Regions from separate parts of the Cellulosimicrobium sp. PMB13 genome, predicted to be linked through region 1. Evidence: predicted binding sites of a transcription regulator. Region 1 holds the regulator's gene; each other region holds the start of a gene.

Region 1 (5,867 bases):
TCGACGACGTCGACCCGCTCCCCGCGCGCCTTGCGCTGCACGACGCCCGCGTGGCGCCCTTCCGCGCCGTCGAGGACGTACCGGTCGCCGGGGGCGACGCGGTCGATGCCGGTCTCGGCGAGGAAGACGGGGGCGCTCACGGGCGCTGCTCGCTCACGCGCATCCCTCAGCGTCCGGAGAGCTTGTCGCGCAGGCGCGAGAAGACACCGGGGTGCGCGGCCGACAGACGCGGGTCGGGACGTTCCTCGCCCCGCAGCGTCGCGAGCGAGCGCAGGAGCTGCTCCTGCTCCTCGTCCAGCGCCGTCGGGACCTGGACCTCGATGTGCACGTTGAGGTCGCCGCGACCCGCGCCGTGCAGGTGCCCGACGCCCAGGTTCTTCAGGGTGACGATCTGGCCCGGCTGCGTGCCGGGTCGCAGGTCGATCTCCTGCGCGCCGTCGAGCGTCTCGAGCTCGAGCACGGTGCCGAGCGCGGCCGCCGTCATGGGGACCTGGAGCGTGCAGTGCAGGTCGTCGCCGCGACGCACGAACGTGTCGTGGTTGCGCTCGCGGATCTCGACGTACAGGTCGCCGGCCGGACCGCCGGCGGGGCCGACCTCGCCCTGCGACGTGAGCTTGATGCGCGTCCCGGTGTCGACGCCGGCGGGCACGTTGATGCTGATCGTGCGGCGGCTGCGGACGCGGCCCTCTCCCGAGCACTCCGCGCACGGCTCCGGGATCACGGTGCCGAAGCCCTGGCACGCGGCGCACGGGGCGCTCGTCATGACCTGACCGAGGAACGACCGCGCGACGCGCTGGACCGTGCCGCGGCCGTGGCACACGTCGCACGTGCGCGGCGAGGTGCCCGGGCGGCAGCACGAGCCGCCGCACGTGCCGCACACGACGGCGGTGTCGACCTGGAGCTCGCGCTTGGCACCGAACGTCGCTTCCGCGAGGTCGATGTCGAGGCGGACGAGCGCGTCCTGGCCGCGGCGCGCGCGCGGGATCGGGCCCTGCTGCGCCTGACCGCCACCGAAGAACGTCTCGAAGATGTCCTGGAAGCCGAAGCCCCCGCCCATCGGGCCACCGGCCCCGCCGCCGGGAGCGGTCGGGTCCACGCCGAGGTCGTACTGCTGGCGCTTCTCGGGGTTCGACAGCACCTCGTAGGCGCGCGCGACGTCCTTGAACCGGTCGCCCGACTCCTCCCCCGCGACGTCCGGGTGCAGCTCGCGGGCGAGCTTGCGGTAGGCCTTCTTGATCTGGTCCGGGCTGGCGTCGCGGGCCACGCCGAGGATCTCGTAGTAGTCGCTCACACGTCACTCTCTGCTGGTGCCGGGCGCCGGAGCCGTGCCCGGCAGGTTCGATGGTCGCCGACGGTCGTCGACCGGTCGTCGGTGGTCGTCGGTGGGCGGCCGGTCACGTGCCGAGCGCCCGCGACAGGTACCGGGCGACCGCGCGGACCGCGGCGATCGTCCCGGGATAGTCCATGCGCGTGGGACCGATGGAGCCGACCAGGGCGACCGTGTCCCCGTCGTTACCGTAGCCCGTCGTCACGACGGACGTCTCCACGAGCCCCTCGAGCCGGTTCTCGTGGCCGATCCGGATGTTGACGCCCGACTCGGCGGCCATCTCGGTGAGGAGACCGAGGAGCACGACCTGCTCCTCGAGGGCCTCGAGCACGGGGCGCAGCGCGTGCTCGAACCGCATGCCCGCACGCGCGAGGTTCGCCGTCCCGGCGAGGACGAGCCGCTCCTCGCTCTCCTCGGCGAGCGTCTGCGCGACGAGCTCGCCGACCGCCCGCACGAGCGGCGCGTCGTCGGGGTGGAAGGTCTCGGCGACCTCCGCGAGGCCCGGGATGAGGTCGGCGAGCCGCTTGCCGGCAGCGGCGGCGTTGAGCCGTGCGCGGGCCTCGGCGAGCGTGCCCTCGTCCGGGACGCTCGCGACCTCGAGCGTGCGCTGCTCGACGCGCCCGGTGTCGGTGATGATGACGACGAGCAGGCGGTCCTGCCCCACGGGGACGAGCTCGAGGTGCCGCAGCCCGGAGCGGCGCAGCGACGGGTACTGCACGACGGCGACCTGGCCAGTGAGCTGCGCGAGCAGACGCCCGGCGCGTGCGATGACGTCGTCGAGGTCGACGCCCTCGGACAGGAACGTCTCGATCGCGCGCTTCTCCGGCGCGGAGAGCGGCTTGACGCCCGAGAGCCGGTCGACGAAGAGCCGGTAGCCCTTGTCCGTCGGGATGCGGCCCGCCGACGTGTGCGGTTGCGCGATGTACCCGGCGTCCTCGAGGGCGGCCATGTCGTTGCGGATCGTGGCCGGCGACACGCCGAGACCGTGGCGCTCCGTGAGCACGCGCGACCCCACGGGCTCGCGCGTCAGGACGTAGTCCTCGACGATCGCCCGCAGGACCTCCAGCCGGCGTTCCTCGCTCACGTCCACCTCCTGCGCACCCACGTGCCTGCGTACCGCGCACCGCCGCCCGGTCCGGGCCCGGGACGTCGGCACTCTCGTCCGTCGAGTGCTAATCCTACGCGGCCGACGCGCGGGTCGGGGCGGCCTCCGCTCGACGCGAACGCAGGTCGACCAGACCGACGACCAGAGCGAGCGCCACGAGGCCGATGGTGACGAGCATCGCGCGCCCCGTCGCCCGGGCGGCGTCCGTCCCGGCGGCCAGGCCGCCGTAGTACACCGAGAGGATCACCGAGATGCCGACGGCGGACCCGATGCGCTGCCCGACCTGGATCATGCTGCCGGCCACACCTCCGCTCGCGACGGGGACCTCGGCGAGCGCGAGCGTCTGGTTGGGCGCGATGACCATGCCGCTGCCCGTCCCCGCGACAGCCAGGGCGCCCGCGAGCGCCCAACCGATCACGGCGGGCTCGTCACCGAGCGTGCGCACGAGGGTGTCCGCGGTGACCATGCCGGCCAGGACGAGCAGCAGCCCCAGCACGACCAGCCGACGGCCGAGCCGCGCGACTGCACGGCCGGCCAGCCACGCCGACACGCCCGAGGCCGCCGCGAACGGCATGCCGACCAGGCCCGCCTGCAGGGGCGTGTACCCGACCTCGTCCTGCAGGTAGAGCGTGACGACGAGGAAGATCCCCGTGAACCCGGCGAAGTACGCCATGCCGAGCAGCGCACCGTTGCGGAACGACGCGAGACCGAGCACGTCCGGGTCGAGCACCGCGGCGCCGGTGCGTCGCTGGTACCGGCGCTCCCACAGCAGCGCGACGACGCCCACCGCCGCGCCCAGGGCGAGCCACCACCAGCGCGACGGGTCGTCCCCGCGGCCCGTCGTCGTGACGAACGGCAGCATGACGGCGACCGTGACGACCGCCAGCAGGGCGAGCCCCACCGGGTCGAGCCGCCGGGGCCCGGGCCTCCGGGTGGGGGCGGGGACGAGCCGCCAGGCGAACGGCAGCAGCACGGCGATCACGGGGATGTTGACGAGGAAGATCCAGCGCCAGCCGTCGGCAGAGCCGGCGATCGCCAGGATCAGCCCGCCCAGCAGCGGGCCGATCGCCGTCGAGACGCCGATCGTCGCGCCGAACAGGCCGAACGCCCGCCCGCGCTCGGCGCCCGCGAAGAGCTGCTGGATCAGGCCCACGACCTGGGGGTTGAGCAGGCCCGCGCTCACCCCCTGGAGAAGCCGGGCGACGCCGAGCAGGTCGTCGGTCGGAGCGATCCCGGACGCGAGGCTGAACACCGCGAACCCGACCAGGCCGGCGATGAAGAGCCGACGTCGGCCGCCCGCGTCCCCGAGCCGGCCCGCCGGGACGAGGGCCAGGCCGAAGGCGAGCGTGTACCCGGCGACGATGAGCTGCAGCTGGCTCGGCCCGGCGTCGAGCGACTCCTCGATCGAGGGCAGCGCGACGTTGACGATCGACACGTCGAGCGTCGTGACGAACCCCACGGCCAGGCACACCGCCAGGACGCGCCAGCGCAGACGGTCGGGTTCCGGGGAGTCGGTCACCGGTCCGTCGTACCATCCGGCACCCCGGCCCGCGCGTCCGGGACCGGAGGGCGCGTGTCGTACCGCCAGGTCACGCTCCGGTCGAACCTAGGGTTGTCGTCGTGCCTGCAGACCGCTACGGATCCGACGTCCTCGGGGGCCCCGCCACCCCCCACCACCGCGCGCGCCGCGTCTCGCGCCCGCAGGCCGCCGAGCGCGGCCTCGTCGTCGAGGAGGTGCAGACGGGCTGGGTCGGCGCGGTCGTGCGCGTCGAGAAGTCCGGCGGCATGCACGTCGTCGTCCTCGAGGACCGGTCCGGCCGCACGCGGACGTTCCCGCTCGGCCCGGGCTTCTGGGTCGACGGCGAGCCCGTCGAGCTGACCGCGCCCGTGACGTCGCGGGCGCCCGCCGCCCCCGCACGGACCGCGTCGGGGTCGCGAGCGGTCGCCGGTCAGCGGGCCCGGGTCGCGCGCGGGAGCCGCATCTGGGTCGAGGGCAAGCACGACGCCGAGCTCGTCGAGAAGGTGTGGGGCGACGACCTGCGCGTCGAGGGCGTCGTCGTCGAGCTGCTCGACGGCGTCGACAACCTCGCCGACGCGCTCGCGGACTTCGGCCCGACGCCGCAGCAGCGGGTAGGCGTCCTCGTCGACCACCTCGTGCCGGGGAGCAAGGAGCAGCGGATCGCCGACGCGGCGCTGCGCACGGTCCCGGCGGGGACCGTGGTCGTCCTGGGTCACCCCTACGTCGACGTCTGGCAGGCGGTGCGGCCCGGACGGGTGGGGCTCGAGCGGTGGCCGGTGATCGAGCGCGGCACGGAGTGGAAGCGCGGCATCCTGCGCGAGCTCGGCTGGCCGGCGTCGTCCCAGGCCGACGTCGCGCGCGCGTGGCAGCGCATCCTCGGCACGGTCCGGACCTACGCGGACCTCGAGCCGTCGCTGCTCGGCCGGGTCGAGGAGCTCATCGACTTCGTGACGGCGCCCTGACCCGTCGGGAGCGGGTCCCGCGCGCGACCCGGCCGGCACCTGGCAGGGTGCCGGCCGGGTCGGTGGACGACGTCGGTCAGGCGGGCACCTGCCCGACGAGGCGACGGTAGGCGAATGCGACGGCGACGTAGCTCAGCGGGATCGTCACGAACAGACCGAGCCCGCACGGGATCGCCCCGAGGATGTTGATCCCGAACAGCGCGAGCAGCAGGAGGAAGACCGACCCGAAGTTCTTCGCGACGAGCGACCAGCTCGACCGGATCGCGCTGATCGCGTCCTGCCCCTGGTCGAGCGTGAAGTAGTAGACGAACGCGGAGAAGATCACGACGGCGATGCCCGGCAGGATGCACAGGACCAGACCGATCGTGGCGAGGATCGTCACGAGGAACGCGGCCAGCACGACGTTGACGACGTTCCCCACCCGGAAGAAGGCCGCGACGTCCGGGCGGCGCCCCGCGGACTCGTCCAGCGCACCGCGCGTGAGGAACGCCGTGATGAGGTAGCCGATGATCGCACCCAGCACCGAGAGCAGGACGCTCGTGAACGTGATCCCGGTGACCGCCACGAAGTTCGTGTCCCCGAAGTCGTAGCCCTCCGTGAACTGGTCGAAGCTCCCGGTGATCAGGTTCCACGCGACGTTGACGGCGATGAAGATCAGCGCGACGAGGATCCACGGACCCAGGTTGGACGTGACCGTGCGCCAGCCGTACGAGATCGCCTCGCCCACGGCGAAGGCGGGACCGGTGTACCCGCTCGCCGGTGCGGCGGGCGGCGGGTAGCCGGGCGCGGACCCCGGCGGGTACCCGGCCTCCGGGCCGGAGGTCGGGGGGTAGCCGGCCCCCGGCGGCGGGTAGCCGGCCTGCGCCCCCGCGACCGGCGGTGGATAGCCGACGGGAGGCGGCGTGCCGGTGTCGTCCGGGACGCCGTACGGGGACGGAGCGTCCTGCGGCGACG
Region 2 (5,867 bases), 770 kb from region 1:
CACGCACGGACGGCAACAGCGGTTCCGGGCCCACGGACGGGTGCCGGCCACGGCCGGGTGCGGGTCAGGGGACGAGGACCGCCGTCACCTGGCCCCAGCCCGCCACGGCGGCGAGCCGCTCCGCCTCCTCGGGGAGCACGGCGACGAGCGTGGTCTGCTCGCCGGTCGTGGCGGGGGAGCCGAGCAGTCCACCCGAGGCCGACTCGTCCGGCCGGCCGGGCACGACGACCGCGCCGCGCGCGAGGTAGGGGTCTGCGCCGTCGGCCGCCGCCGGCTCGCCGGCCACCCCCGTGAGGCCGGTGGCGGGGGACGCGACGAGCAGGTCCACCCGGTCGCCCGCCGCGAGCAGCCCGCTGACCCCGGGGTCGAGCCGCACGGGTGCCACGACGGTTCCCGGCGGTGCGGCGGAGACGAGGTCGCCCGCCGCGACGAGCGACTCCTGGAGAGCGGTCCCCGGCGCGATGCGGACGGACGCGGACCGGCCGACGGCCTCGTCGGGCGACCGCAACGCCTCGGGGGCGAGGCCGGCGGGCACCTCGACGACCCGGACGTCCGCCGCGGCGAGCTCGTCACCGGCGGAGACCTCGCGCGCGGTCACGACGACGGGGACGGTCGGCGGAGGTTCGGGGCGCAGGGCCGAGACGGTCGCGGTCGCGGCGAGGCCGCAGCACACCGCGGCCACGACGAACCGCAGGCGCCACCACAGGACCCCCGCCCGACGGCGCACCGCACGGGCACTGGCCCGGGCGTCGTCGGGCACGGGAGCTGGGCGAGGGGTCCAGGACATGGCCGCGACGCTAGCGAGGACCCGCGCACGACCGCCGTCGCCCTTGTGGACGACGGCGGTGACGATTCCCCGGGCAGATGCCGGGGCCCTCGTGGTGCGCGCCTGTGGTCGACCGTGCGCGGCGGGTTGCCGCGCGGCGGTCGCGGGAGTCAGGAGGCGGGCGTGCTCGCGGCAGAGCTCGACGAGGACGAGGCCGAGGAGGAGCCCGCCGAGGAACCGTTCGAGGAGGACCCGGACGTGCTCGGGCTGCTCGCGCTGCCGTTCGACGAGCTCTTCGCGCTCGTGGACGCCGAGGTGGACTTCCCGCCCGAGCGCGAGTCGGTCCGGTAGAACCCCGACCCCTTGAAGGTCACGCCGACGGGCGAGAACACCTTGCGCAGGCGACCGGAGCACTCCGGGCAGACCGTGAGGGCCTCGTCCGTGAAGGACTGGTGGATGTCGAAGGCGTGACCGCAGGCGGTGCAGGTGTACGCGTAGGTGGGCACGGGTTCTCCTCGTTCACGTGACGGCGACCCGACGGGGCCAGGCCTCTGCCGCCAGGTCAACACTCGCTGGCACTCGATTCTTCCGAGTGCCAATCATACGCGGGCGGGCGCGGACCCCGGCCGGGGTAGTCTCGCACCGTGTCTGCGCACGAACCCGTCGAGAAGCCTGCCGGTGACGACCCTGAGACCGTGACCGGCACGCGCCCGGCCCGGCGGACCGGCCGACGTGTGCTCATCGCGGTCGCTGCCGTGCTCGTCGTCGTGCTCGTGGCGGTGACCGTGCTCGTCGTCACGACCGTCCGCCGTCCGCTGCCGCAGACCGGTGGCGAGATCTCGCTCAGCGGGCTCGAGGCCGAGGTGACGGTGCTGCGCGACGCGCAGGGCGTCCCGCAGATCTACGCCGACACGCCCGAGGACCTCTTCCGTGCCCAGGGCTACGTCCAGGCGCAGGACCGCTTCTTCGAGATGGACTACCGCCGGCACGTCACGTCCGGACGCCTCACCGAGCTCGTCGGCGACAACCCGGACGCTCTCGCTGCCGACAAGGTCACGCGGACGTTCGGCTGGCGCGAGGTGGCCGAGCAGGAGTGGGACCTCATCGCCCCGGAGACGAAGGCCTACCTCCAGGCCTACGCCGAGGGCGTCAACGCCTACCTCGAGAACCGCAGCCCGAGCGAGATCGCCCTCGAGTACACGGTGCTCGGCCTGCAGGTCGACGTCGCGGACCCCGCGCCGTGGGACCCGATCGACTCGCTCGCGTGGCTCAAGGCCATGGCGTGGGACCTGCGCGGCAACTACGACGACGAGCTCGACCGGGCGCTCGCGTACGGCACGCTCCAGGACCCGGCGCGCGTCGCCGAGCTCTTCCCGGCGTACCCGTCGGACGTCAACGCACCCATCCTCCAGCCGGGCGAGCTCGAGAACCCGCAGCGCGTCTCCGCCGAGCTCTCGCCGGAGGTCGCGCAGACGTACTCGTCCGACGGGCTGCAGGCCGCGGTCGCGTCGGCGGACCGCGCCCTCGCCGCCGTCCCCGTGCTCATCGGGCGCGGCGAGGGCACCGGCTCGAACTCGTGGGTCGTGTCCGGCGAGCACACGGCCAGCGGACAGCCGATCCTCGCGAACGACCCGCACCTCGGCCTCTCCGCCCCCGGCATCTGGGCCCAGGTGGGACTGCACTGCACGACGGTCGGCCCGGACTGCGCGTTCGACGTCGCAGGCTTCTCGTTCGCCGGGTTCCCCGGCGTCGTCATCGGGCACAACGCCCAGCTCGCGTGGGGCCTGACCAACATGGGCGCGGACGTCACGGACTTCTTCGTCGAGCGGGTGCGCGACGACACGTACCTGCGCGGCGACACGTGGGAGCCGCTCGACATCCGCACCGAGACCCTCGAGGTCGCGGGCGGTGACGACGTCGAGCTCGAGATCCGCTCGACGGTCCACGGGCCGATCGTCTCGACCGTCATCCCCGCGACGGCGTCGGCCGAGGACACCCCCGCGCCGGACACGCAGCTGGGCGAGTACGCCGTCTCCCTCCAGTGGACCGCGCTCGAGCCCGGCCGCACCGCCGACGCGGTCTTCGCCTTCAACCTCGCCGCCGACGCCGAGGACATGCAGGCCGCCGCCGCGCTGTTCGAGGTGCCCGCGCAGAACATCGTCTTCGCCACCACGGACGGACACATCGGCTACCAGGCCCCCGGGAAGATCCCGGTCCGGCAGGTCGTCCCGGACTCCGCGGTGCCGTCCGACGGCACGTGGCCCCGCGACGGCTCCGACGCGCGCTACGACTGGCAGGGCTACGTCCCGAGCGACCAGATGCCGCGCGTCGTCGACCCCGCCGAGGGCTTCGTCGTGGCCGCCAACCAGGCCGTGCTGCCCGCCGGCCTCGAACCGTTCCTCACCACGGACTGGGACTACGGGTACCGCTCGCAGCGCATCCGCCAGCTCCTCGAGGAGGAGATCGCGGCCGGGCGGGCGATCGACGTCGACACCATGAACGACATCCAGGTCGACGACCGCAGCCCGTTCGCCGAGGCGCTCGTCCCGATCCTGCTCGACCAGGACATCGACGACGACTTCGCCGCCCAGGGCCAGGAGCTCCTCGCCGACTGGGACTACCGCACCGACACCGACTCCGCCGCCGCGGCGTACTTCGCCGCCGTGTGGCGCAACCTGCTCCAGCTGACGTTCTGGGACGAGCTGCCCGAGTCCGCACGACCGAGCGGCGGCAGCCGGTGGCTCGCCGTCGTGCAGCGGCTCGTCGAGAACCCCACCGACCCGTACTGGGACGACCGGCAGACCGTGAGCGTCGTCGAGACACGCGACGAGGTGCTCACCCAGGCCCTGATCTCCGCGCGCCTCGACCTCACCGTCGAGCAGAGCAAGGTCCCCACCGACTGGGCCTGGGGAAAGCTGCACCAGCTCGAGCTCGAGCACCCCGTCCTCGGCGGCCAGTCGATCCCGGCGCCCGTCCGCGACTACGTCAACCCGGACCCGGTGGGCATGCCGGGCGGGTCGTCCATCGTCAACGCGACGGCGTGGGACGCGGCGTCAGGCTCGTTCGAGGTGACCGCCGGGCCGTCCATGCGCATGGTCGTCGACCTCGACGACCTCGACCGCTCCACCTGGGTCACCGTGACCGGCACGTCCGGCCACCCGGCGTCGAAGCACTACGACGACCAGCTCGGCACGTGGGCCCGCGGCGAGACCTTCGCGTGGCCCTTCACGGTCGAGGCCGTCGCCGACGCCGGGACGGACGAGCTCATCCTCGTCCCGTAGCGTTCGGTCGGGGATGGGCCGGAAGCACGAAGCAGTACCGCGGTCCTTATGCCCGATGGCGCGTGGTCGCCCTGGGTGTCGGGGTGGGCGGGGGCGCCGCGTCTACCATCCGCCGCTCGTTCCTCGCGGCTCCCGCCAGACCCACCACGACGCGGCGCCCCCACCCACCCCTCCCGGCGTCGTCTCACCCTGGTGCGCGCTCACCGCGAGATAGAGCCCTGGTCGCCGACGTAGAGCTCTGGTTCGGCGAGGTAGAGCCCTGGTCAGACGACCACGGCTCTACCTCGGCAACCACGGCACGACCTCGCGGGACCGGGGTACTACCTCGCGACGCCACGCCGCGGCGAGCAGGACCGCCCTCGCCCCGCCGTCGGACGGCGACGTGCGCGATCGACCGCCACCGCACCGTCGCGCAGTGCCGGTCACGACCGACAACTGCCGGACGGTGACGGGCAGGACGAGCGGCGGGGTCGAGGTGTGTGCGAAGGGCGTAGAAGCGCGCGCGGGAACGCAAGCCGACAGGCAAGGGTGACGGCGCGCCAGCCCGAGCGCACACCTCGACCCCGCCGCGGACCCGACCCGAGGGACGCGACCTGAGAACGCGAACGCCAGGACACGAAGGCCGGGACGCGAGCGCGAGCCGACGGCGCGCACCGATGGCGAGGGCTCAGGGGAGCCAGCGCCAGCCGAGGGGCGTCGCGACGGCGTCGACGGTCTTGTCGTGCGGTTCGAGGGGGAGGGGGCGGTCGTCGGCGTCGTACACCTCCTCGGGGAAGACGACGGCGACGACCCGCGCGCCGGGGCGGATGTGCTCGAGGGCGCGGTCGTACCAGCCGCCACCCTGGCCGAGACGGACGCCGCGCGAGTCGACGGCGAGCGCGGGCGCGACGACGACGTCGGCGAGCGCGAGCGCTTCCGGGCCGAGGGGCGCGGTGCCGGGTTCGGGCGGGCGCCCGGGGGCGCGGACCTGCAGGTCCGCCGGGCCGCCGTACTCGGCCCAGTCGCGCTGCAGCCCGGCGCCCAGCACGGGAAGCAGCACGCGGACGCCGCGCGCGGCGAGCCGTTCGAGCATCTCTGCGGTGCCGGGCTCGGTGGGGCGTGCGGCGTAGGTCGCGACGCAGGTCGCCGCCGCGACGTCGGGGATCGTCTCGATCACGTCCGCGACGGCGACGGCCGCTTCCTTGCGGAGCCGTTCCGATCGGGACTGTCGGTTCGTCCGGATGGCCTTGCGGAGGATCTCCTTCGCGTCCTCGACCTCGATGCTTCCGTGCAGGGGGTAGGGCTGGTCCGGGCCACTCATGTCCCTATTGTCACCCGGGCGGTGCGCTGGGCCGTCCACCGCGCCGGGGATGTCCCGACCGCCGTGCTCGAGGACGGGGTTCCCTCGACGCTCCGGACGGACCTATGATCGGGAGCGTACTAGTACGGACTCCTGACAAAAGCGTTCGTCCGCTCGTGTCAGGGCCGGCCAGCGCCGACCAGTGAGGACGCCATGACCGCGCCGACGACCGTCCCGACGACCGCTCCGTCCCCCGCTCCGACGCGCCGCCCGCCCGGGGGACCGGCACCCCGGACGCCCAGCCCTTCCTCCGCCGCGTCGTCGGTCCGCGCCACGCGTGCGGCGGTGGTCCTGGCTGCCGGTCACGACGCCGCGTCGCGCGACCTGCTCACCCGGCCGCTCGGGGACGCGACCGTCGTCGAGCTCGCCGTCGCGACGGTGCGCAAGGTCGTGGACCCGGGTCGCATCGTCGTCGTGGTCTCGCCCGACGACCCGACGGTGCGTGAGCTGCTCGGGGAGGACGTGGTCTACGTCGAGCAAG
Region 3 (5,867 bases), 890 kb from region 1:
TGCCGGCCGGGTCGACGCGCGACGTCACGGAGGACGTCGTGGCCCAGATCGAGCGCTTCGCCCCAGGGTTCCGCGACGTCGTGGTGGCGTCGCGCTGCGTGCCGGCGGCAGAGATGAGCCGGCACGACGAGAGCTACGTCGGCGGCGACATCGCCGGCGGCGCCGTGACGATGTGGCAGATGGTCGCGCGGCCGAGTCTTCGCCCGGACCCGTACGCGGTCGGCCTGGAGGGCGTGTACGTGTGCTCGGCGTCGACGCCGCCCGGCCCGGGAGTGCACGGGCTCGGCGGCTGGTACGCCGCGCGCCGCGTGCTGCGGCGCGAGTTCGACGTGCGCGACGCCCCCGACCTCGCGCCGCGGTAGGAACCGCCCTACCGCTCGGCGGCGTCCAGCTCGACGAGAGCGAGGACGACGAGCGCCGAGCTCCACGACAACGGTGCGACGGCCGCGGGCGACCCGTCGGCCAGCACCTTCTCCGGGATGGCGCCGGACGCCGTGCGGTGCTCGTCCACCCAGCGCAGCCACTCGCGCGCGTCGGCCCGGTCCTCGGCGTCGGACGACGACGCGGCGGTCAGGGCGTAGAGCGTCGTCTGCGGCGTCCAGGAGATGCCGTCCTCGCGCCACCCCGCGCCGGGAGCGAGGCCCCCGGCCGGCCGCAGCATCTCCGTGACGGACGCCTGCCAGGCCTCGCGCGCGCCGTCGAGCGGCTCCGGCTGGAACGGCGGGAGGACGAACGCCGTCGAGGCGTCGCGCGGGCCGCCGGTCACGTGCCGCGGGTACCCCTGGCTGCCGAACGCGTCCTCGACGGCGGCGCGCAGCCGGTCTGCGGCCCCGGACGTCTGCACGACACGCGTCCACGTCCCGACCGCGGCGCCGGTGTCGGTGCCGACATCGTCGACGGCACCACTCGCACCCTCGACGCCTGCACCGGCCCCGCCCGCACCGGCTGCGCCCGCCGCACCGGCTGCACCGGCCGTGCTCGCCGCGTCTGCCGGCTGCGGGACCCTGCCGACCCCCGCGCCGTACACCGTCGCGCGTCGCGGTCGTTCGGTCGCGGCGGCGGTCCGGTAGAAGTCGGACGCCGCCTCGAGCCCGGCGAGGAGAGGCCCGGCGGTGCCGAGCGTGAGCGACGTCGGCTCGACCTCCCAGTAGTCGCTCGACGCCGGTGGCAGCGCGTCGGCTCCGGCGACGAGCGACAGCGCGTGCGCGGTGGACGCGTCGACCAGGGGACGCAGGCGGGCGACGACGTCGGCCCGGTCGGACGCGGGGGCCTCGGCCACCACGACGGCCGCCGCCCACAGGACCCAGCCGGTGCCGTCGGACTGGAGCCCGCGGTCGTCGGGGACACCGGAGCCGTCCGGCAGGTACCGCGCGTGGAACGACCCGTCCTCCTCCTGCACCCGGGCCAGGAACCCGAGCACGTCGAGGGCGTCGTCGACGTGACCCGTGCGGGCGAGCGCCGCCGCGGTGAACGACGCGTCGCGCGGCCACACGTAGCGCCACTTGGGCGAGGGCGCGGCGAGCGACGCCCCGTTGTCGAGCACGAGGGCGCGCAGGTCGAGCAGCGCGTCCTCGCCGAGCTCCGCGTACGGCCCGCCGGTGCCGGGGACGGTGCCCGCGGCGAGCCAGGCGCGCGAGGAGGCTGCGGCGTCGTCGGCGGCGGACGCGTCGAGGAGCGCGGCGGCGTCGAGGGGAGCCCCCGCGACCTGCGCGAGGCGGCCGGCCTCGCCGTCGGCCGGGTCGACGCCTGCGGCGAGCGCGGCGGCGTCGAGACTCGCCGGGTCGAGGACGCGGCTCCCGTCGAGATAGGTCACGGCGGTCCCGGACGGCAGGCGCAGGAGCGCGCCGGAGGTGACCGCGACACCGTCCTGGTACAGCTCGATGTGCTCACCCTCCGGTTCGGCCGAAGGGGTCGCCGCGCTGAGCCCCAGGCTCGGGACCAGCACGAAGCCGGCCACCGCACCGAGGCGCCACGTCGCTGTTGCGCGGATCACACCGCGCATCCTAGGGGAGCACGGCCACGACATGGACCGGCGCCGACATTCCGCCGCGGGCGATACGGGGGAGAAGGGGCCGTCGCTGTCTTGCACTCGCAGGGTGCGAGTGCCAATAATGGCGTTAGCACTCTCCCTGTGAGAGTGACAGAAGTGACCAGCGCAGGCAGCCGTTCAGGCGGGTGCCGCGCAACAACACCAGGTCGACAGGTGAGGCCCGCCCCGGCGGCGTGACATGAACGCCGCCCGACGCGGGTCGTCCGTCGCGGGCGCCCGCCGACCGCCGAAAGCCACCAGCGGAGGATCATTCCCCATGGCAAAGATCATCGCCTTCAACGAGGAGGCCCGTCGCGGGATGGAGCGCGGGCTCAACGTCCTCGCCGACACCGTGAAGGTCACCCTCGGCCCCAAGGGCCGCAACGTCGTGCTCGACAAGAAGTGGGGCGCGCCGACGATCACGAACGACGGCGTCTCCATCGCCAAGGAGATCGAGCTCGAGGACCCGTACGAGAAGATCGGTGCGGAGCTCGTCAAGGAGGTCGCCAAGAAGACGGACGACGTCGCGGGTGACGGCACCACCACCGCGACCGTGCTCGCCCAGGCGCTCGTGCGCGAGGGTCTGCGCAACGTCGCCGCCGGCTCGAACCCGATCGCCCTCAAGCGCGGCATCGAGAAGGCCGTCGACGCGGTGACCGAGCAGCTGCTCAACGCCGCCAAGGAGATCGAGACCAAGGAGGAGATCGCCGCCACGGCCGCCATCTCCGCCGGCGACCCCGCGATCGGCGAGCTCATCGCCGAGGCCCTCGACAAGGTGGGCAAGGAGGGCGTCATCACGGTCGAGGAGTCGAACACGTTCGGCCTCGAGCTCGAGCTCACCGAGGGCATGCGCTTCGACAAGGGCTTCCTCGCGCGCTACTTCGAGACGGACCCCGAGCGCCAGGAGGCCGTGCTCGAGGACCCGTACGTCCTCATCGTCGAGTCCAAGATCTCGAACGTGAAGGACCTGCTCCCCGTCCTCGACCAGGTCATGAAGCAGGGGCGCTCGCTCCTCATCATCGCCGAGGACGTCGAGGGCGAGGCTCTCGCGACGCTGGTGCTCAACAAGATCCGTGGCACGTTCAAGTCCGTCGCCGTCAAGGCCCCGGGCTTCGGCGACCGCCGCAAGGCCATGCTCCAGGACATCGCGATCCTCACCGGCGGCCAGGTCATCACCGAGACGGTGGGCCTCAAGCTCGAGACCGCGACGCTGGACCTGCTCGGCCAGGCGCGCAAGGTCGTCGTCACCAAGGACGAGACCACGATCGTCGAGGGTGCCGGCGACGCCGACCTCATCGCGGGTCGCGTGAACCAGATCCGCTCCGAGATCGAGAAGTCGGACTCCGACTACGACCGCGAGAAGCTCCAGGAGCGCCTCGCGAAGCTCGCGGGCGGCGTGGCGGTCATCAAGGCCGGCGCGGCGACCGAGGTCGAGCTCAAGGAGCGCAAGCACCGCATCGAGGACGCCGTGCGCAACGCGAAGGCGGCCGTCGAGGAGGGCATCGTCGCCGGTGGTGGCGTCGCGCTCATCCAGGCCGGTGCCGTCGCGTTCGCGAAGCTCGAGCTCGAGGGTGACGAGGCGACCGGTGCCGCGATCGTGCGCGCCGCGATCGACGCCCCGCTCAAGCAGATCGCGATCAACGCCGGCCTCGAGGGCGGCGTCGTGGCGGAGAAGGTGCGCAACCTCCCGTCGGGCCACGGCCTCAACGCCGCGACCGGTGTCTACGAGGACCTCCTCGCCGCCGGCGTGAACGACCCGGTCAAGGTCACGCGCTCCGCGCTGCAGAACGCCGCCTCCATCGCGGCGCTCTTCCTCACGACCGAGGCCGTCGTCGCCGACAAGCCGGAGAAGTCCGCCCCCGCGGGCGACCCGACCGGTGGCATGGGCGGCATGGACTTCTGATCCACGCCTGACCCGCGTCCCGGCCTCGTCCGGGTCGCACAGCAGGACATCGAGGGCCGTCGGCCGGGTTCGCCCGGTCGGCGGCCTTCGTCGTGCCCGCACGCCCGCGGTGCGGTACACACGCGTATAACGCGGCGTATACACGTCGGACACATGCGACGGGCAGGATCACCGCCATGCACCTGACACCTGGTGACACCGAGAAGCTGCTGCTCGCCGTCGCGGGCATGGTCGCCCGCGACCGGCGCGAGCGCGGTGTGCTCCTCAACTATCCCGAGACGGTCGCGCTCCTCACCACGTGGGTGATCGAACGGGCTCGCGAGGGCGTGAGCGTCGCCGAGCTCATGGTCTCCGGCCGCGAGGTCCTGGGCCGTGACGAGGTCATGGAGGGGGTCGCCGAGATGCTCCCCGACGTGCAGGTCGAGGCGACGTTCCCCGACGGGCGCAAGCTCGTCACCATCCACCAGCCGATCGCCTGACGGCGACCCGCACGAGCAGCAGCGCAGGACGGAGCCGACGATGGCGGGTATCAGCACGAGCGGGCCGGGCGCGATCCGGCTCAAGCCGGGGGCGGAGGACATCCCCGTCGTCCTCAACGCGGACCGCACCGACGACGAGCGGCTCACGCTCGTCGTGACGAACACCGGCGACCGGCCCGTGCAGATCGGGTCGCACCTGCACCTGCCCGACGCCAACGCGGCGCTCGACCTCGACCGCGCCGCAGCGCACGGTTTCCGGCTCGACGTCCCGTCGGGCACGTCGCGCCGGTTCGAGCCGGGCGCGTCGGCCGAGGTCGAGGCCGTGGCGCTCCGGGGCCGACGTCGCGTGCCCGGCCTCCAGCGCGGCAAGCCCGACGGCGGCCGCCTCGACCCCACGACGACCACGGAGGACTGAGCGATGGTCGCGATCTCGCGCGAGCGCTACGTCGCGCTGTACGGGCCCACGAAGGGCGACCAGGTGCGCCTCGGCGACACCGACCTGTGGATCGAGGTCGAGGAGGACCGGACGTTCGGCGGGGAGGAGGTCGTCTTCGGTGGCGGCAAGTCGATCCGCGAGTCGATGGCGCAGGGCACGACGACCCGCGCCGAGGGTGCGCTCGACACCGTGATCACGAACGCCGTCGTGCTCGACTGGTGGGGGATCGTCAAGGCGGACGTCGGGATCCGCGACGGGCGGATCGTCGCGCTCGGCCGGGCCGGCAACCCCGACGTCGCGGACGGCGTGCACCCGGACCTGCACATCGGGCCGTCCACCGACGTCGTCTCGGGCGAGGGCAAGATCCTCACCGCGGGCGGGATCGACTCGCACGTGCACCTCATCTCGCCGTCGCAGATCCACGAGGCGCTCGCCACGGGCATCACGACCGTCGCGGGCGGCGGCACCGGCCCGAGCGAGGGCACGAAGGCCACGACCGTCACGCCGGGCGCGTGGCACCTCGAGGCGATCCACCGCTCGCTCGACCGCCTGCCCGTGAACGTGCTCCTGCTCGGCAAGGGCAACACCGTGAGCGCCGAGGGGCTGCGCGAGCAGGCGATGGCCGGCGCGGGCGGCTACAAGGTGCACGAGGACTGGGGCTCGACGCCCGCCGCCATCGACGCGGCGCTGCGCGCGGCGGAGGACTGGGGCCTGCAGGTCGCGCTGCACTCCGACTCGCTCAACGAGGCCGGGTACGTCGACTCGACGCTGCGCGCGATCGGCGGCCGGTCGATCCACGCGTTCCACGCCGAGGGCGCCGGGGGCGGGCACGCGCCCGACATCCTCACGGTCGCGAGCCACCCGAACGTCATCCCGGGCTCGACCAACCCCACGCTGCCGCACACCGTCAACACGGTCGCCGAGCACCTCGACATGCTCATGGTGTGCCACCACCTCAACCCCGCCGTCCCGGAGGACCTCGCGTTCGCCGAGTCGCGCATCCGCGGCACGACCATCGCC
Region 4 (5,867 bases), 1.5 Mb from region 1:
GTCGTCGTCGGTGTAGCGGCGGTGCGAGCCGGCGCGGTGCTCCGAGGGTCCCAGGCCGTAGCGGCGGTCCCAGGTGCGCAGGGTCGCGGGCGCGACGCCGAGTCGTCGGGCGACGACGGCGACGGCGAGACCGGGACTGTGAGGCATGGTCGGTCGGGCTCCCTCGGGGTCGGGGGCGGACCGCACGGAGGTCATGGAGCGATTCTGCCGATCACGCCCACGTCCCGCCACTCGCCCGCCCGACCTCGACCACACCGTGACCTGGTTCGCGCCGCACGCTGTGCAGCACTTGTTCACCCTGATGGCGAACGCGCCAGGGGGCCTCCCGCATCGCGCCGTCGTCGTCCCTCGCCACCGCGCTCAGACGCACTTCCCCGGCGGCTGGCGCGATGCCGGTCCGAGCCGAAACTCGACCGCGCTACGACCTGCGGGTTCACGTGATCCACACAGGGACTTGAACAACTTCTGCAACGCTTGTAGGTTGTTCGCCATGGCAGAGATCTCGAGGCTCCCCGGACCGGTGATGGAACTCTGGGAATGGCAGTACCAGGGTTCGTGCCGCGATCAGGACGACACGTTGTTCTTCCACCCCGAGGGCGAGCGTGGCTCGACGCGACGACGACGCGCAGAGGCCGCGAAGGCGATCTGCCACTCGTGCCCGGTGATGATGCAGTGCCGCGAGCAGTCGCTGCGCGTGCGCGAGCCGTACGGCGTGTGGGGCGGGCTGAGCGAGGACGAGCGCGCGGCGATCCTCGCGGGCTCCGGGCGCAAGACGGGCTGACGGCCCGACCAGGACATGGCTGCTGCGGGTCGACGACGACCCGCAGCAGCGCGAAGGACCGGCCGGCGCGGACGCTCAGCACGGGCGCCGGCACCGCCGCGACGGGTGGGGCGACCCGTCCGCGGCGACGACAGGGCCCCGCGACCGGGACGGTCGCGGGGCCCTGTGGCGTACGGTGCCGGCTGGGTCAGCCGACCACGACGGCGAGGATGTCGCGCGCGGACAGGACGAGGTAGTCCTCGCCGCCGTACTTGACCTCGGTGCCGCCGTACTTGCTGTAGATGACCTTGTCGCCGACGGTCACGTCCAGGGGGACGCGGTTGCCGTTGTCGTCGACACGGCCCGGACCGACGGCCAGGACCTCGCCCTCCTGGGGCTTCTCCTTGGCGGTGTCCGGGATGACCAGGCCGGATGCGGTCGTGGTCTCGGCCTCGAGGGCCTTCACGACGATCCGGTCCTCGAGCGGCTTGATGGGGACCGACACGTCGGACCTCCCCTTTCGCTGTGAGAACTGCTGACGGTTGGGTCGAGCGCACCGTGGCTGGCCGTCGTCGCGGGTGCCGGCAGCCGGGTCGCTCGTGGGGTGGCCACCGTCGCAGACGGCGCCGACCCGCTGCCCAATCTAGGTCGCGGTTAGCACTCGGTCAAGGCGAGTGCCAGCGTGTTCGCGCAGGGCGGCGCGACGTGGACCACGGCCCTCGGCGTTCGACACCTCACCGGGCCGGGGCGCACGCGGGCGCACGTCCGTGGAAGGATCGACGCATGGATGCCGCCGCGCTGTCGAAGCTGCTCAGCCCCGAGGGCTGGGCCCTGCTCGGCGCGCTGCCGCCCTACGACGAGCACCAGGCGCTCGTGCTGTCGGCGGGGCTGCGCGCGAAGGGCGTGGACCCCGACCTCGCGGCGGCGGCGCTCACGCAGTCGCGCCTGCGGGCCGCCGCACGCGCCAAGTTCGGGTCGTTCGCCGACGGCATGCTGTTCACCCAGGCCGGCCTGGAGCAGGCGACCCGCCTGGTCGTCGCGGCCCGGCACGCGCAGCGCTACCTCGAGGCCGGTGTCACGAAGGTCGCCGACCTCACGTGCGGCATCGGCGCGGACTCGCTCGCGTTCGCCGGGACCGGCCTGCACGTGCTCGCGACCGACGTCGACGAGCTCACCGCCGCCCTCGCGACCGTGAACCTCCGGCACTTCCCCGAGGCGGAGGTGCGCCACGGCGACGGTCTCGCGCTCGATCTCGCGGCCGAGGGCGTCGAGGGGGTCTACGCCGACCCCGCGCGGCGCACCCGCTCCGGGTCGCGCGTGTTCGACCCGCGCGCCTACGCCCCGCCGCTCGACGCCGTGTGGGCGCTGCGCGACCGGGTCCCGGCCGTGGGCATCAAGGTGGGGCCCGGGATCTCGCACAACGGGCTCCCGGCCGACGCGGAGACCGAGTGGGTGTCCGTCGACGGCGACGTCGTCGAGGCCGCCCTGTGGTTCGGCCCGCTCGCTCCTGCCGGGCCGGGCCGGGCCGCGCTCGTCCTCACGACCCGCACGGACCCGGACGGGACCGAGCACACCGTCGCCCGCTCGCTCGCGCACCGCCCGGGCGACGAGGACGTCGTGCCCGACGCCGGCGACGTCGGGCACTACCTGTACGAGCCCGACGGCGCGGTGATCCGGGCCGGTCTCGTCGGGCACGCCGCGGCCGAGCTCGGGGGCCGGCTCCTCGACCGGACCATCGCGTACGTCACGACGGACTCCCCCGCCCCGGTGGGCGAGAACGGTCTCGCGGCCGGGCTCGCGCGCGGGTACCGGGTGCTCGACACCATGCCGTTCGGCCTCAAGCGGCTGCGCGCGTACCTGCGCGAGCGCGGCGTCGGGCGGCTCACGATCAAGAAGCGCGGGACGGCCGTCACGCCCGAGCAGCTGCGCAAGCAGCTCGCGCTCACCGGAGACGCCGAGGCCACGGTGGTCCTGACACGCGTCGGGGGGCAGCAGCGCGTGCTCGTCGTCGAGCCTCTCGACCGGGTCACCGCCACCGGGCGGGAGGGCTGACGCCGTGGAGATCCCCTTCGCGCGCTCCGAGCGCTCCACCGTCGGTCTCGAGTGGGAGCTCGCGCTCGTCGACGCCGACTCCGGCGACCTGCGGCAGGTCGCGCGGACCGTGCTCGACGCCGTCCGCCCGGCGGGCGGCGGCGAGCACCCGTCGATCAAGCAGGAGCTCCTGCTCAACACCGTCGAGGTCGTCAGCGGGGTGCACCGGACGGTCGGCGAGGCGGGCAGGGACCTCGAGCGCTCGATCGAGGAGATCCGCGCGGTCACCGACCCGTTGCGCGTCGAGCTCATGTGCGCGGGCACGCACCCGTTTGCGCGCTGGGCGCAGCAGAAGGTCACCGACAAGCAGCGGTACACCACGCTCATCGACCGCACCCAGTGGTGGGGACGGCAGATGCTGATCTACGGCGTGCACGTGCACGTCGGCATCGAGGACCGCGCCAAGGTTCTGCCGATCCAGCGCGCGATGCTCACGTGCTTCGCGCACCTGCAGTCGCTCTCGGCGAGCTCCCCCTTCTGGGGCGGCAAGGACACGGGGTACGCGTCGAACCGCGCGCTGATGTTCCAGCAGCTGCCTACCGCGGGCCTGCCCTTCCAGTTCGAGGCGTGGCCCGACCTGGAGGGCTACGTCGCCGACATGCTGCACACCGGGGTGATCGACGACTTCAGCGAGATCCGCTGGGACCTGCGCCCGGCGCCCCGGTTCGGCACGCTGGAGACCCGCATCTGCGACGGCACGACGAACGTCACGGAGCTCCTCGCCCTCGCCGCCCTGACCCACTGCCTCGTCGAGCACTTCTCGACGCTGCTCGACGAGGGCCGCGAGCTGCCCACGCTCCCCCCGTGGTTCGCGCAGGAGAACAAGTGGCGCTCGGCGCGCTACGGCATGGACGCGATCATCATCCTCGACCGCGCCGGGAACGAGGAGCTCGTCACCGACGCGGTGGCACGCCTCCTCACCGAGCTCGAGCCCGTGGCCGCGCGGCTCGGGTGCCTCGACGAGCTCGACGGGGTCCGCACGATCCTGCGGCGCGGGGCGTCGTACCAGCGCCAGCGCGCCGTCGCCCGGCGCAACGGCGGCGAGCTGGACGCCGTCGTGCGGTCGCTGGTCGCCGAGATGCGGGCCGGGCGACCACTGTGAGCACGCGTCAGTAGTCGCGCAGGACGACGCCGCGGTCGGCAGCGCGCTCGGCGAGCCACCCCTCGGACCACTCGTCCGTGTCGCACGGCGACGACGACCGGTCGGCCGCGTCCCGCGAGTAGCCGCCCCACGACAGCACACGGCACGAGGCGTCCGTCTCGACCGCGCGCTGCCACTCCTCGTCCTCGGCGAACCCCGAGTCGACCGCCGACTGCACGACGTCGAAGTCGTGCCACCACTGGATCATGTGCGACAGCTCGTGCGCGAGGAGGAACTCCTTGGTCGCGGGGTCGGCCCCCTCCGCCCACCACACGAAGAGCGTCCACGGGTAGGAGGGGTGGAAGCAGCCCGCGACACCGTTCGCCCAGGCGTCGTGCTCCTCGACGTGCACCATCCCGCAGTTGTACGTCGGGTCGTCGGTGAACACGACCTCGACCCCCTCGTTCGCGGGGTTGAGGGCGGTCACCCACTCCGTGGGGTCGGGGTGGTCGGGCAGGAACGCCGGCACGGACGACGTACCGCCCGGCACCGGGTCGGGGAGCTCCTGGGCGTAGTCGCCCGCCCGCCAGCGAGCCTCCGTCCCCGACTCCGACGGCGCGGCGTCGGGGGTCGGGTCCTCCCACACGGTGGGCGGCGGGACGGAGCCCTCCTGCTCGGTCGGCAGACCGTCCGACCCGCCGGGACGTGGCTCCCACGGACCCGGCGTGCCGCTGTCGTTGAGGACGTAGCCGACGACGGCCAGCAGCACCACGAGGACGGACATCGGGCCGCGTGCGCGCCGGAGGCGGCGGCGACGCGCCTGCACGGATGGCGCCACCTCGCCGTGCCCGGGCCAGCGTGCGCCCGACGGATCGGGACTGCCGTAGAGCGGGGCGGGGTTGCCGTAGGGCGGCGGTGCCGGCGTGCCGTAGGGCGGCGGCGCCGGCGTGCCGTAGGACGGGACGTGCGGCGGCCCGGACGGCTGCCGGACCGGCACCGGTCTCGTCGCGACCTGGGCCGCGAGCGCGCGGTGCTGCGCCGCCCAGTACTGCGCCGCGCGCTCGGCCTCCGCGCGGTACGCCCCGGTGGACGACGCTGCGGCGCGCCACCACGCGTCGGCGCGCCGCAGCGCCTCGTCGGGCGTGAGGCCCGGCTCGGGGCGCCCGTTCACACGTGCGTCACGGTGAGCGGCATCGACGAGTCGACGCCGATGTCGAGCCTCGAGGGCGCCACTCCCGCGCGCACGACGGCGGACCCGAGCGCCGCGATCATCGCGCCGTTGTCCGTGCAGTACCGGATGGGCGGGATGCGCAGCTCGATGCCCGCCTCGGCGCAGCGCTTCGCGGCCATGTCCCGGAGCTGCGAGTTGGCGGAGAAGCCGCCGCCCACCACGAGGGTGTCGACGCCGTGCCGCTCGCACGCGGCGATCGTCTTGGCCGTGAGGACGTCGGCGACGGACTCCGCGAAGGAGGCCGCGACGTCGTGCACGGGGATCTCCTCCCCCGCGTCCTGCCGCGCCTCGACCCATCGCGCGACGGCGGTCTTGAGACCGGAGAAGGAGAAGTCGTACGCGTGCTTCTCCTGGTCCTTGCGCGCGGTGAGGCCGCGCGGGAAGCGGATCGCGGTGGGGTCGCCCTCCCGCGCGAGCCGGTCGATGTGCGGACCGCCGGGGTAGGGCAGGCCGAGGAGGCGGCCCACCTTGTCGAACGCCTCGCCCGCGGCGTCGTCGAGCGTCGAGCCGAGCTCGGTGACCGACGTCGCGACGTCGTCCACGAGCAGGAGCGAGCTGTGCCCGCCGGACACCACGAGCGCCATCACGCGCTCGGGGAAGGCGCCGTGCACGAGCTCGTCGACGGCCGCGTGCCCGATGACGTGGTTGACGCCGTACAAGGGCTTGCCGAGCGCGAGTGAGAGCGCCTTCGCCGCGGACGCGCC

The links. The regulator HrcA, encoded in region 1, represses chaperone genes, less so after heat shock. The targets are predictions, from matches to a motif close to TTNGCACTCGNNNNNNNCGAGTGCNAA.
Region 2: the regulator HrcA is predicted to act here: its motif matches at 1,339-1,365, upstream of V5D56_RS19460 (FmdB family zinc ribbon protein).
Region 3: the regulator HrcA is predicted to act here: its motif matches at 2,118-2,144, upstream of groL (chaperonin GroEL).
Region 4: the regulator HrcA is predicted to act here: its motif matches at 1,415-1,441, upstream of groES (co-chaperone GroES).

The regions. Positions count from the first base shown of each region.
Region 1 covers NZ_CP145910.1:3,605,245-3,611,111, forward strand. The annotation lists gene V5D56_RS16240 (16S rRNA (uracil(1498)-N(3))-methyltransferase) at 1-140, opposite strand, end outside; gene dnaJ (molecular chaperone DnaJ) at 167-1,291, opposite strand; gene hrcA (heat-inducible transcriptional repressor HrcA) at 1,395-2,411, opposite strand; gene V5D56_RS16255 (MFS transporter) at 2,506-3,951, opposite strand; gene V5D56_RS16260 (DUF3097 domain-containing protein) at 4,053-4,913, shown strand; gene V5D56_RS16265 (hypothetical protein) at 4,990-5,867, opposite strand, start outside.
Region 2 covers NZ_CP145910.1:4,374,383-4,380,249, reverse strand. The annotation lists gene V5D56_RS19465 (SAF domain-containing protein) at 65-787, opposite strand; gene V5D56_RS19460 (FmdB family zinc ribbon protein) at 937-1,272, opposite strand; gene V5D56_RS19455 (penicillin acylase family protein) at 1,501-4,047, shown strand; gene V5D56_RS19450 (5-formyltetrahydrofolate cyclo-ligase) at 4,715-5,347, opposite strand; gene V5D56_RS19445 (NTP transferase domain-containing protein) at 5,540-5,867, shown strand, end outside.
Region 3 covers NZ_CP145910.1:4,490,697-4,496,563, reverse strand. The annotation lists gene V5D56_RS19980 (phytoene desaturase family protein) at 1-362, shown strand, start outside; gene V5D56_RS19975 (glycoside hydrolase family 15) at 371-1,993, opposite strand; gene groL (chaperonin GroEL) at 2,307-3,932, shown strand; gene V5D56_RS19965 (urease subunit gamma) at 4,109-4,411, shown strand; gene ureB (urease subunit beta) at 4,452-4,826, shown strand; gene V5D56_RS19955 (urease subunit alpha) at 4,830-5,867, shown strand, end outside.
Region 4 covers NZ_CP145910.1:2,117,371-2,123,237, reverse strand. The annotation lists gene V5D56_RS09710 (MerR family transcriptional regulator) at 1-195, opposite strand, end outside; gene V5D56_RS09705 (WhiB family transcriptional regulator) at 491-781, shown strand; gene groES (co-chaperone GroES) at 969-1,265, opposite strand; gene V5D56_RS09695 (THUMP-like domain-containing protein) at 1,544-2,812, shown strand; gene V5D56_RS09690 (glutamate--cysteine ligase) at 2,817-3,953, shown strand; gene V5D56_RS09685 (hypothetical protein) at 3,961-5,103, opposite strand; gene tsaD (tRNA (adenosine(37)-N6)-threonylcarbamoyltransferase complex transferase subunit TsaD) at 5,100-5,867, opposite strand, start outside.